2 linked regions of the Sinorhizobium fredii USDA 257 genome follow. The protein of the gene in region 1 interacts with the protein of each later gene in a pairwise test. Links are inferred from orthologs where the notes say so. Each region holds a gene or a part of one and is shown in the gene's direction. Other genes may lie near its edges.

The links. The genes of interacting proteins can lie anywhere in the genome.
Region 2: the proteins of grxD (region 1) and USDA257_RS24775 interact in binary tests that used the Escherichia coli proteins (3 or more experiments, as listed by UniProt). The link is inferred for Sinorhizobium fredii USDA 257 from one-to-one orthologs.

Annotation. Positions count from the first base shown.
Region 1 is NC_018000.1:4,228,072-4,235,701, forward strand. The notes cover bases 1-2,954. They hold grxD (Grx4 family monothiol glutaredoxin), read left to right. Parts: upstream 1-1,286; coding sequence 1,287-1,622; downstream 1,623-2,954. Other genes in these bases: purL (phosphoribosylformylglycinamidine synthase subunit PurL), read left to right, coding at 1-543; USDA257_RS19755 (BolA/IbaG family iron-sulfur metabolism protein), read left to right, coding at 666-899; USDA257_RS19760 (hypothetical protein), read left to right, coding at 906-1,151; USDA257_RS19770 (multidrug effflux MFS transporter), read left to right, coding at 1,994-2,954. In the rest of the region: more of USDA257_RS19770, read left to right, coding at 2,955-3,232; USDA257_RS19775 (multidrug effflux MFS transporter), read left to right, coding at 3,383-4,612; USDA257_RS19780 (inositol monophosphatase family protein), read right to left, coding at 4,671-5,495; tRNA 2-thiocytidine(32) synthetase TtcA, read right to left, coding at 5,492-6,382; USDA257_RS19790 (glutaminase), read right to left, coding at 6,507-7,454; rpsD (30S ribosomal protein S4), read right to left, coding at 7,604-7,630. UniProt on the Escherichia coli protein: Monothiol glutaredoxin involved in the biogenesis of iron-sulfur clusters.
Region 2 is NC_018000.1:5,267,698-5,272,978, forward strand. Bases 2,339-5,281 are described here. They hold USDA257_RS24775 (BolA family protein), read left to right. Parts: upstream 2,339-3,640; coding sequence 3,641-3,922; downstream 3,923-5,281. Other genes in these bases: cobS (cobaltochelatase subunit CobS), read right to left, coding at 2,339-2,805; USDA257_RS24770 (J domain-containing protein), read right to left, coding at 2,882-3,517; USDA257_RS24780 (HlyC/CorC family transporter), read right to left, coding at 3,938-5,245; aroB (3-dehydroquinate synthase), read right to left, coding at 5,242-5,281. Also shown: cobaltochelatase subunit CobT, read right to left, coding at 1-1,778; more of cobS, read right to left, coding at 1,810-2,338. UniProt on the Escherichia coli protein: Transcriptional regulator that plays an important role in general stress response. Has many effects on cell morphology, cell growth and cell division. Acts by regulating the transcription of many genes, including dacA (PBP-5), dacC (PBP-6), ampC and mreB.

The DNA of each region.
Region 1 (7,630 bases):
CGCATCCGCTTTGCAGCCGCCGACGAGGTGATCCTCGTTGCCGGAGCGCCGGAAGGCTGGGGAACCCATATCGCCCAGTCGGTCTACATGCGTGATATCCACGGCCGCACCGATGGCCCGGCGCCACATGTCGATCTGGCGCATGAGCGCAAGGTTGGCGACTTCGTTCGCGGCCTGATTGCGGACGGGCTGGTCACGGCCGTGCATGACTGCTCTTCGGGTGGCCTGGCCCTTGCCGTCGCGGAAATGGCGATGGCCTCCGGGATCGGCGCGACGATTGAAGCGCCCGCTGGACACGATCCGATTGCGGCCTTCTACGGGGAAGACCAGGGCCGCTATGTCGTGACCGTTACGCCCGGGAAGCTCGAGACGGTCGCCGCACGGGCGAGAGACGCTGGCGTGACCTTGCCGGACATCGGCACGACCGGCGGCGACACGGTGAAGCTCGGCGATGCGAAGGCGGTCTCCGTCGAGGAATTACGCTCGGCCCATGAAGCCTGGTTCCCCACTTACATGGGCGGCGATCTCGCTCCCGACAATTGAGGGATTGGCGGTTCGAAGGGGGCAAATCATGATTTGCCTTCCGCCCCTGAATCGTGGTTCCCTTGAAGTCACGAGCGGTGGCAGCGCCGCCACAGAAAAATAACAAAGGGAGTTGGCATGTCATGCCCATGACACCAGGCGATATCGAAGACATGATCAAGGCCGGGATCCCCGGCGCCAAGGTCACGATCCGCGATTTGGCCGGTGACGGCGACCACTATGCCGCCGAAGTCGTGGCCGAAGCGTTTCGTGGCAAGACCCGCGTGCAGCAGCACCAGATGGTCTACAACGCTCTAAAGGGCAATATGGGCGGCATACTCCATGCGCTCGCCCTACAGACCAGCGCGCCGGAGTGAGCCTGTATGGCGGATCTGATCAAGGAGCTCGTCAGCGGCATCGTTGACAGCGCGCTGAAGGAGATTCTGAAAAAGACCGGCGCCAGGAAAGCCTCAACGCGGCGGGCGAAGCGTCGGACCCGGAAGACCGTTTCGGGCGGTGGCATCCTCGAGGAGATCATCGAGGCTGCGATCCGCAGACCGGCAAGGAAACAGGTCAGCCGCCGCCGCACGGCTGCGTCCCGAAGCAAAGTGCGCCGCCGCTCCGCCTGAGGGAGTGGTTCGCGAGCCGCATTTTGAGGACCATCAATATTTCTTGAGATTGGGTGGTGAAAATCGCGCCCGCGCATGCTATCTAAGCTGCAAAACGACATCCGGTCCTTGAAGCCGGCCAGGAAGGAAGACGATATGAGCGGAATTCAAGATTTCATCGCCAACGAAGTCAAGACGAACGACGTCGTTCTCTTCATGAAGGGCACGCCGCAGTTTCCGCAGTGTGGTTTCTCCGGCCAGGTGGTGCAAATTCTCGACTACATCGGCGTCGACTACAAGGGCATCAACGTGCTCGCCGATGCAGACCTGCGCCAGGGCATCAAGGATTACTCCAACTGGCCGACCATTCCGCAGCTCTATGTGAAGGGCGAATTCGTCGGCGGTTGCGACATCGTGCGCGAGATGTTCCAGGCGGGCGAGTTGCAGGAGCATCTTCAGGGACAGGGAATTTCCGTAAAGGGCGCCGCGTAAGGCCGCTAGTACCGAACAACTCTCGGAAAAGGCGGGCTGACCGCCTTTTTTGATTCCGGGATTATATGTCTCTCGGCTAATTTTCGACGTGCTCCAGGACCAGGCGGAGAAATTCACCCGCTCGGAATGCGCCTTCAACGGCCCAGAATTGGCAGACTTTTGACTTGCCCTCCATGGGGTTATCGACGGCATGCATTGACCCGGGGTGTGCGTCGTTGCGGCGGGATATTCTCGGCATCGACATCGGCAACGGTTCAACTCAGAACTGAAGTTTTACAGATAGTTCAACGTATTAAAGAGAGTTTTGCGCCTTCCGCATTAGCGGCGCGCTCTGGACTGCCGCCTGGTGGACGGTTAGCGGGAATCATGAAATGACAAAGCCTATAGATCAAACTGCCATGCTTTCCGGGCTGACCAAGGTCCAGTTCATCGCCCTGATGGCGATGCTGATGTCCATCAACGCAATTTCGATCGACATCATGTTGCCGGGACTGCAGGAAATCGGTGCGAGCCTTGGCGTTGCCGACGAAAACGACCGGCAATATGTCATCTCCGCCTATTTGTTCGGCATGGGCTTTGCGCAATTGTTCTTCGGCCCGCTTTCCGACCGTTTCGGCCGAAAAGCGCCCCTGCTGGCCGGGCTCGCGCTTTATGCTCTCTGCGCTGTCGCGATTGTATTTGTGCCGACATTCACGGCTCTTCTCTTCTTCCGCTTCCTGCAGGGTGTCGGTGCGGCGGCAACGCGCGTCGTCACCGTCTCGATTGTGCGGGATGTTTATGGCGGGCGCCAGATGGCGGAGATCATGTCGCTGGTGATGATGGTCTTCATGATCGTCCCGGTCGTTGCGCCGAGCATTGGTCAGTTGATCATGCTGTTCTCCGAATGGCACATGATCTTCGTCGTGATCGCCCTGTTCGCAATGATCGTGTCCACGCCGGTCGCTTTGCGGCTTCGGGAAACACTTGTTCCGGCGAACCGACGCGCTTTCACCCTGTCGACGATCCTGGACGGCTTCCGCATCGTTCTAACGAACCGGATCGCCCTATTCTATACGCTCGCGACGTCCGCGCTCCTCGGCGGCCTCTTTGGCTTCATAAACTCGGCGCAGCAGATCCTCGTCGGGATCTACGGGCTCGGCATCTGGTTCCCGGCTGTCTTCGCCACCTTTGCCGGGATGATGGCCGTTGCCTCGTTCACGAATTCGCGCCTGGTGGAGCGATTCGGCATGCGGGCGCTGTCGCATGCGGCACTGCTCGGTTTCGCCCTGGCAAGCTTCGTCTGGATGGTCGCGTCGCTGATCGGGCCGCTGCCGCTGCCGCTCTTCGTTCTCCTTCAGGCCGCCGCAATGTTCCAGTTCGGCCTGATGGCCGCGAATTTCAACGCGATGGCGATGGAACCGCTTGGCCATGTGGCTGGCACCGCCTCCTCCGTGTTGGGATTTACGCAGACGATCGGCGGCGGCTTTATCGGTGCACTCGTCGGCCAGGCTTTCGACGGGACCGTGACACCGCTGGCCGTCGGCTTTTCCATCGTAGCCACCCTTGCTCTGGTCTTCGTGCTGATCGCGGAGCAGGGAAAGCTTTTCAAACCGCACAATCCTGCCGGCTAGCCGGACGCCCGGTGTGGCACAACGGCCGGATTGTTCCTCCCAAATCTGCCTATTGTGGATACTCAAATGACTTCCATCTCAGAAGATACCCTCAACGCCCGACAACAATCGAAACATATCGACACGGTTTCAGGCGCGGCACGGATCGGCATGGGCCTCGTCGAATTCGTCGTGACCATTGCCGTGATGACGGCGAGCGTCGCGCTTGCGATCGACAGCATGCTGCCGGCGCTTTCGAGCATCGGACAGTCGTTCGGCGTTGCCAATGCCAATGACGCACAGCTCGTCATCGGCATCTTTTTCCTCGGATTCGGCTTTTCGCAGATATTCTTCGGCAGCCTTTCGGACGCTTTCGGGCGCCGTGTCGTGTTGCTCGGTGGATTGGCCTTCTTCACTCTTTCGAGCTTTGCCGCCTCGCAGGCGACGAGCTTCGAAGCGCTGCTCGTCCTCCGTTTCATCCAGGGGATCGGCGCGGCGGCCGTGCGGATCACGACCATGGCGATCGTGCGCGACTGTTTCGGCGGTCGCGAGATGGCACGCGTCATGTCCTATGTGATGATCGTCTTCATGATCGTGCCGATCGTCGCTCCGTCGCTCGGACAGCTCGTCATCCTCTATGCCGATTGGCACTGGATCTTCATCCTGATCGGACTGATCGGCCTGATCCTGTTCCTGGTAGCCCTGACGCGCATGTCGGAGTCTCTACCGGTTGAGGAGCGCCTGCCACTCTCGGTCAGCGCGATCCTTTCAGGATTCCGGACAGTCCTGACGAACCGCATCACCTGCGGCTATATGATCGGCCTGACATTGTTCACAGCGGTCATCTGCGCCTACATCGTCAGCGTTCAGCAGGTGTTCGGCGAGATCTACGGCCTTGCCGATTGGCTGCCGATCGCCTTCGCCGGAACGGCCGGCGGCATCGCCGTCGCGAATTTTGCCAATGGCTTCTTCGTCCGCAGCTTCGGCATGCGCCGTATCTCGCACGTTGCAATGATCCTGTTCACGCTGCTTTCAGCGGCAGGCTTTGCCATATCGCTTGCCGGCACTCCGGCCTTCGTCGTCAGCTATCTGCTGTTCTCGGTCCTGCTGATGTTCTTCGCCCTGATCGCAACAAACTTCACCGCCATCAGCCTTGAGCCAATGGGACATCTCGCCGGAACGGCGACGGCGATCACAGGCTTCATCTCGACGACCGCCGGCGCCCTCGTCGGCAGCGCCGTCGGTCAGCTGTTCAACGGAACACTGCAGCCCCTGTTCGGTGGTTTCGCCCTGTTCGGACTGCTCACCATTGCCGCAACGCTCTGGGCGGAAAAGGGAAAGCTCTTCACGCATCCGGGCGACAATCCCACGGCGCACGATCACGGCGGCGGTCATATCTAAGACAACGCCCGCTCGTCGTTTCGAGCGGGCTTTTTTGTCTCCGTGCTTCCTGTCGCGCTCAGACAGTAAAGACCTCGCGCCGCAGCACTTCCCAGCTTTCCTTGTCGGTGGTGAGCAGCAGCCCGCCATTGGTGTGCGCCGGTAGGTAGCGTGACCCGTCGAAGCGTGCCGCATAGGCGCCGGCCTCTTCGGCGATCAGCGTGCCGGCGAGGTGGTCCCACGGCATGAGCTTCTGGTACATCAGGAAATGCAAATAACCAGAGGCGAAGATGCGGTATTCATGCGCGGCACAGCGGTAGCTGGTGGCAATTCTCACCTTGGCCATATTGCCCATCACGATGCGGCGGTCGTCTTCCTTGTAAAAGGCCGTCGATGCGCCACCGACCATGTTTCCAAGCGGCACGCCGGCGGTGACCGACAGCTTCTCCTGCGATCCGTTCGGCCGGCACATCCAGGCACCGGAGCCCTTCTCGGCAATGACCCAATCGTTGCCGAGCGGGTCGTAGATAATCCCGGCAACCGTTTCCCCCTTGGCGACGACGCTCGCCATCACCCCAAAGAGCGGCATGCCGGCCGCGAAGTTGAACGTGCCGTCGATCGGATCCACGACGATAGCGAGATCAGCCTCTGCCAGCTTGTCGAGGAGCGCGGGATCGGCAGCGACCGATTCCTCGCCGATGAAGACTGCGCCAGGCGCAACCGCATCGATCTTCGATTTGATGAGCCTCTCGGCAGCCTCGTCGCCCTCGGTCACGAGATCGATAGCCTCGGACTTCATCCGCACATCGCCCGATTCCAGATTCCGGAAGCGAGGCAGGATCTCCTTCACCGCCGCCTCCTGCAACAGGTTTGCGAGGGCGGCGATATCGACGGATTGGCTCATTCTTTGGGCTCCGGAGAAAGGGATTGGAAATCGAAAAGCTTCGGGTCGAGAAGGTGAGACAGGTTTACATGCCCGAGCGCGCGCAGCATCGTATCCTTGCGGCCGGGCATGCGCCGCTCGATATCGGCAAGCATTGCCTTCATGGCATTGCGCTCGAGGCCATCCTGCGAGCCGCAGAGATCGCAGGGGATGATCGGAAACTCCATCGCTGCGGCGAATTTCGCCAGATCTTCCTCGGCCGCATAGGCAAGCGGCCTCAGGACCATCAGGTCGCCTTCGTCATTGAGGAGCTTCGCCGGCATGGATGCAAGCCGGCCGCCATGGAAGAGATTCATGAAAAAGGTTTCGAGAATGTCTTCGCGATGGTGCCCGAGCACCAGCGCGTCGCACCCCTCCTCCCGCGCGATGCGGTAGAGGTTGCCACGTCTGAGCCTGGAACAGAGCGAGCAATAGGTGGCGCCCGTCGGCACCTTTTCCTTCACGATCGAATAGGTGTCGCGGTATTCGATCCGGTGCTTGATGCCGATCGAGGCGAGATAGTCCGGCAGGATGTGCTTTGGGAAATTCGGCTGGCCCTGGTCGAGATTGCAGGCAATGAGCTCGACCGGCAGAAGCCCGCGCCATTGCAGGTCCATCAGCAGTGCCAGCAAGCTGTAACTGTCCTTGCCGCCCGAAACGCCGATAAGCCATCGCTTTGACCCCTTCAGCATCCCGAATTCATCGAAAGCCTGACGCACCTGGCGCAACAGGCGCTTCCTGAGCTTATTGAAGGAGACGGAGGACGGCATGCGCGCGAACAGCGGATGCGCACCGGTGTCCAAGCCGGGATCTTGCTCATCGATTGCGATGCCCGTCGTTTCGCACTGGGACGATTGTGAGAGTTCCATGGCGGTGGTCTCGGAATCTGCGGCGATAATAGAGCGCCCAAAGGTCTGCCTCAGCACTTGCCCCGTCCGGCCCGGAAGATCAAGGGAAAACGGGGGGCGTCCGTTCGTCACTTCCGTCCGTTCGTCACTGGCCGAAGACCGACCAGCCGGTGCGGGCGGCCAGCATTTCGAGTGCCAGCGATCCGAGCAGCGAATTGCCGTTCTCGTTGAGGCCCGGCGACCAGACGGCAATGGAGGCCTTTCCGGGCGCAACGGCCATGATACCGCCGCCGACGCCGCTCTTGCCGGGCAAGCCGACGCGATAGGCGAAGTCGCCGGAACCGTCATAGTGGCCGCAGGTGAGCATCAGTGCATTGATGCGCCGCGCCCGCTGGCGCGACACGACGGAATGGCCGGTCAGCGGGTTGGTGCCGCCGGCAGCCAGAAACAGGCCGGCCTTGGCAAGCTGGCTGCAGGTCATGGCGAGCGCGCAATGGTGGAAATAGACGCCGAGCACATGTTCGACCGGATGATCGAGGCGTCCGAACGACCGCATGAAGCTGGCAAGCGCGAAGTTGCGGTAGCCGGTGGCCGTCTCGGAGCGGGCCACCTCGTGGTCGATGACGATATTCTCGTCGTCGGCAAGATAGCGGACGAAACGCACGATCTCGCCGATCAATTCCCTCGGGGTATGGCCGGCGAGGATGAGATCGCTGATCGTGATCGCCCCGGCATTGATGAACGGATTGCGCGGCTTGCCGCCTTCATGCTCGAGCTGTACGATCGAGTTGAAGGCAGAACCGGACGGCTCGCGCCCTACCCGGTGCCATATATTCTCGCCATGCTTGCCGAGCGCCAGCGTCAGCGTGAACACCTTGGAAATGCTCTGGATCGAGAACGGCGCTTCCGCATCGCCGACGCGATGCATCTCTCCACCCGTCGTGATGATTGCCATGCCGAAATGCCGGGGATCAACGCGGGCAAGCTGGGGAATATAGTCGGCTACCTTTCCCTCGCCGAACCGCGGCGTCAGCTCTCGATAGATGTCGTCGAGGATCAGTTGCAGATCCTGTGGCGCTTTCTGCTCCGGCATACGGCACTCCTCGATCTCAAGCGGGATAGGAATGGTCTTTGCGGCGCGTCACCGCTTTCCCACTCCACCTATGATTCTCGTTTCAACATTTCCGTACAAAAAAACCGCCCGTCTCCGGGCGGTTTTCGAAAGTCGCAGGCGAGCCTGGATTAACGCGAATAGAATTCGACGACCAG
Region 2 (5,281 bases), 1.0 Mb from region 1 along the record:
CGGCGATAATACCGCGTCACGTCATGGCCGATGCCGATCGCCAGAAGCTCGACCGGCGAACGCGTCTCGATCTGCTCGATGACGGCGCGCAGGTGTCGCTCGAGATAGTTGCCAGGATTCACCGACAGGGTGGAATCGTCGACCGGTGCACCGTCCGAGATCATCATCAGGATTCGTCGTTGCTCCGGCCGGCCGAGCAGGCGGTCGTGCGCCCACATCAGCGCCTCGCCGTCGATATTCTCCTTGAGCAGCCCTTCCCGCATCATCAGGCCGAGATTGCGGCGCGCGCGGCGCCAGGGCGCATCGGCCGACTTGTAGACGATGTGGCGCAGATCGTTGAGGCGGCCCGGCGCTTGAGGCTTGCCGCCCGCGAGCCATTTCTCGCGCGCTTGCCCGCCCTTCCAGGCCTTGGTGGTGAAGCCGAGAATCTCGACCTTGACGCCGCAGCGCTCCAGCGTGCGGGCGAGAATGTCCGCGCAAGTGGCGGCAACGGTGATCGGCCGGCCGCGCATCGAGCCGGAATTGTCGATCAGCAGCGTCACGACGGTGTCGCGGAAATTCGTATCCTTCTCCCGCTTGAAGGAAAGCGGCTGCATCGGATCGATGATGACCCGCTGCAGGCGGGCGGTATCCAGAACCCCCTCCTCGAGATCGAACTCCCAGGACCGGTTCTGCTGCGCCATCAGCCGCCGTTGCAGGCGGTTGGCGAGGCGGCCGACGGCCCCCTGCAGATGGGCGAGCTGCTTGTCGAGGAAGGCGCGCAGACGATCGAGTTCCGCCTCGTCGCAAAGCTCCTCGGCCGTGATGGTCTCGTCGAACTCGCGCGTATAGATCGCGTAATCGACCTTTTCGTTCAGGTCCGCAAAGGGGTGGTTCGGCCGCTTGACCTCGCCGGGCGTTTCGCTGTCCTCGTCGCCCTCGTCCTGAAGGTCGTCGTCGGAGATCTCGGCGCCGTCCATCTCGCCTTCTTCCATCTGCTCCTCGGCAGACTGGTTTTCGTCGGCGGGGGCGGCGTCGGAGCCCTCTTCCTCCTCGCCGGCGTTGTCGTCCTGCTCCTGGCTGCGCGGCTGGTCCTCGTCGGTCTCGCTTTCCTGGTCGTCTGGCTCGATATCGTCCTCGCCGTATTTTTCGGCGACATCCATCGAAGCCAGCATGTCGCGCACGACCCGGGCGAAGGCCTGCTGGTCGTTAACCGCCGCGGGCAGGTTTCTGACGTCGGCGGCGGCCTTCTGCTCGATGAAATCGCGCCAGAGGTCGAGCACCTTGCCGGCGGAGGCCGGCGGCTTCTTGCCGGTCAGCTTCTCCCGCACCAGGAGCGCCACCGCCTCCTCGAGCGGTGCATCCGACTGGCTGTCGATCGCGCCGAAATTGCCCTTGGCATATTTCTCCTCGAGCATTGAGGAGAGATTGTCGGCGACGCCGGGCATCCGGATCGCCCCGATCGCCTCGACGCGCGCCTGCTCGACGGCGTCGAAGATTGCCCGCGCATCCGCGCCTTGCGGCGACATGGTCGCATGGATGCGGTCGTTGTGGCACGCCTTGCGCAGCGCCATCGAGTCACCCAGACCGCGCGCCACGGCGAGCTCGTGCCGAGTCGGACGCTTGGAAAGCTCCGGCAGGCGGATGCGCTCGCCGGTCATCCCCGGACGCTCGTTCGCAAAGGCGACCTCGAGCTCCGCATCCCCGGCAATCGACCGGACGCAGCCGGAGAGCGCCCGCTTGAACGGTTCGGCGGCGTTCTCCCTCGTTTGCGGCTTCGCCTTGGAATTCGAGCTCACGACAGTTCCTTCTTCAGCCTAGACGAAGCGATCAGGCCGTGGCTTCCAGCACGATGTTGGCGGCGCTTTCCTTCAGTTCGACGCCAAAGGCACGCTGGTAATGCTCGGCGACCAACGCCCGCTCCAGCTCGTCGCACTTGTTGAGGAAGGTCACACGGAAGGCGAAGGCGATATCGCCGAAGATATGGGCGTTTTCGGCCCAGGTGATCACCGTTCGCGGGCTCATGACGGTCGACAGATCCCCGTTGATGAAGGCGGCGCGGGTGAGATCGGCGACGCGCACCATCTTCGACACGGTATCGCGGCCCTTGTCGGCGGTGAACCCCTTCACCTTGGCAGCGACGATGTCGACTTCCTTGTCATGCGGCAGGTAGTTGAGCGCGGTTACGATCGACCAGCGGTCCATCTGCGCCTGGTTGATCTGCTGCGTGCCGTGATAGAGCCCGGTCGTATCGCCGAGGCCGATCGTGTTGGCGGTGGCGAACAGGCGGAAGGCCGGGTGCGGGCGGATGACGCGGCTCTGGTCGAGCAGTGTCAGCCGGCCGGAGGACTCCAGCACGCGCTGGATGACGAACATCACGTCCGGCCGGCCGGCATCATACTCGTCGAAGACGAGCGCGACGTTGTGCTGATAGGCCCAGGGCAGGATGCCGTCCTTGAATTCGGTGATCTGCAGCCCATCCTTGACGACGATTGCATCCTTGCCGACGAGATCGATACGGCTGACATGGCTGTCGAGATTGATGCGCACGCAGGGCCAGTTGAGGCGCGACGCCACCTGCTCGATATGGGTCGATTTGCCGGTGCCGTGATAGCCGGAAACCATCACGCGTCGGTTGTGCGCAAAGCCTGCAAGAATGGCGAGTGTGGTTTCCCGGTCGAAGAGATAGTCGGGATCGAGTTCGGGCACATAGGCATCGCCCTTCGAATAGGCGGGAACGCGCAGATCCGTATCAATGCCGAAAGCCTCCCGGACAGAGACCGTCGTGTCGGGGAGGTTGGAAATGTCGAGGTCAATCTTGCTCATCATGTCTCCAGAGCGGCCGCCGGACGGCACCCGCGCATACGCCTGCAAAAAGTGCTTTCTGTCATAATGCGCGTTGTTAGCAGAAACCAGCCTGTTTTAACAATTGATAGGCTTGAATCACGGCCCGAAAACGGTCTTCCGAGCCTCTGTCTCCGCCATTCGCATCGGGGTGGTGTTTCTTGACGAGTTCCTTGTAGGCGGCCTTGATATCGGCGGAGGTCGCCGAGGCGGCAAGCCCAAGCGTTTCGAAGGCCTTGGCCTCGAGCGTCTTCAGTTTGCGCAGCCGCGGCTCGTGCCGCGCCGATCGGGCCCGCGCCTCGTTGAAGAAGCCGAACGGATCGCGCATGCGCGCCTGTGCGCCCGCGCTGCCGGAGCGCATCTGGGATTGCGTCGGGCCGTTGCGGGCACTCTTGTTGACACCGACCGTCCAGGTGGGACGATGCCCGGTAACCGCTTCCTTCTGGTAGCGCGCGATCTCCGTGTCCGAGAGCCCGGAGAAATAATTGTACCCCTTGTTGTATTCCTTCACGTGCTCGAAGCAGAACATGAAATATTCGCCCTCGGCATTGCGGCCGACGGGAGCCCGATGCACGCCGGTCTTGTCGCAGCCGTCCCACTGGCACATGGGCGCAGACGGCTCCACGCGCGCCTCTGGCTTGCGGCGCGTGCGGATGCGATCAAAGTATTTTGAATCGAGCTTCATGGCATCCATTATGGGGGTTGCGACGGGTCACAACAAGAATTGACAAAGCGGAATGTTGCTGGCTTTGTGCGCGCATTTTGCATCGCCGGCGCCTTCGAGCCGTAAGAGCAAACAGGGAAATGGGACGGAAGCATGTCGCTGCAAAGCCGTATCGAAGAGAAGCTTGAGAAGGCCTTCCATCCCGAACGGCTGATGGTGATCAACGAGAGCCATCTGCATGCCGGCCACCAGCCGGGTTTCGACGGCGGCGGCGACACCCACATGCGCATCCGCATCGTGTCCAGTGCCTTCGCCGGCATGAGCCGTGTGGCCCGCCACCGGGCCATTAACGACCTGTTGAAATCCGAGCTCGATGCTGGCCTGCATGCGCTTGCCGTCGAGCCGGCTGCGCCAGGCGAGCCGACGCGCTGGTGAGACTAGGGTCAGGTCCTAGAGCCCTGCCGCCTCCTCTTCGGCCGGGCGGATACGTAGCTTGGTGATCCGGTTCTTCACCCGCTTCATGACGATGAAGCGCTTGCCGTAGAAGGTGAAAGCCTGCCGCTCCTCCGGAATGCTCTTGGCTTCGTGGATGACCAGACCGGCGACCGTCGTCGCCTCCTCGTCCGGCAGCGACCAGTCGAGCGCCCGGTTTAGGTCGCGGATCGGCACGGAGCCATCGACGACGATCGATCCGTCGGCTTCCTGGCGAACGCCCTGGATATCGAGATCGTGCTCGTCGGCAATGTCGCCGACGATTTCCTCGAGAATGTCCTCCAGCGTGACGAGGCCTTGGACTTGGCCGTATTCGTCGACGACGATGGCCAGATGCAGCTTACGCCGCAGGAAGGCGTTGAGCTGGTCCTTGAGATTGGTCGTGTCTGGCACGAACCATGGCTTCTGCGCGATCCTGACGATGTCGATCGTGTGCGGCTCGACGCCGGGTTCGGCCAGCGCCCTCTGGAGATCCTTCGAATGGACGACGCCGATGATGTTGTCGGTCGAGCCGCGCCACAGCGGCAGGCGCGTGAAGGGACTTCCGAGTATCTCCCGGACGCAGACCTCCGGCGGCTCCTCCGTGTTGACCGCCTGCATGGCGGTGCGGTGAATCATGATGTCGGACACCTCGAGTTCGCCGAGGTCGAGCACGCCGCCGAGCCGGTCGCGGTCCGCCTTGATCACCGCCCCTTCCCGATGCAGCAGGTCGACGGCGCCGCGCAGTTCCTCCTGGGCCGAAAGCATCGGCCTGTCAGAGGCGACATTCACGCCGGAGAGGTTCAGGAGGCGGCGGACGATCGCATTGATAAGCGCGGATATGGGGCCAGCGACCGCCACGAAGCGTCTTACCATATGCGCCACGGCAAGCGCGAACCGATCGGGAGAGGCGATCGCCCAGCTCTTCGGCAGCACCTCGCAGAAGAGAACGAGCAGCACCGTCATGCTGACCGTGGCGATCAGCACGGCAAAGTTGCCGACGAGGCCGAGCAATAGGCTGGTCGTCAGCGACGTCGCGAGAATGGTGACGAGGTTGTTGCCGAGGAGCAGCGTTCCAACCAGGCGGTCACGCCGCTCGATCAGGCGATTGACGACGCCGGCCCGCCGGTCGCCATTGCTCTCGAGCGTGTGCATGCGCGCCCGGGAGGTTGCGGTCAAGGCCGCCTCAGACCCGGAGAAGAAAGCCGAAAGGAGCAGAAGGCAGATGACCGAAAGGAGCGGCAGCCAATGGTCCGCCAGAAAGAGCCATAACGCCTCGGCGCTCATCGCGGATGCTTTTCCTTGAGGAAGCCCAGCACCTCC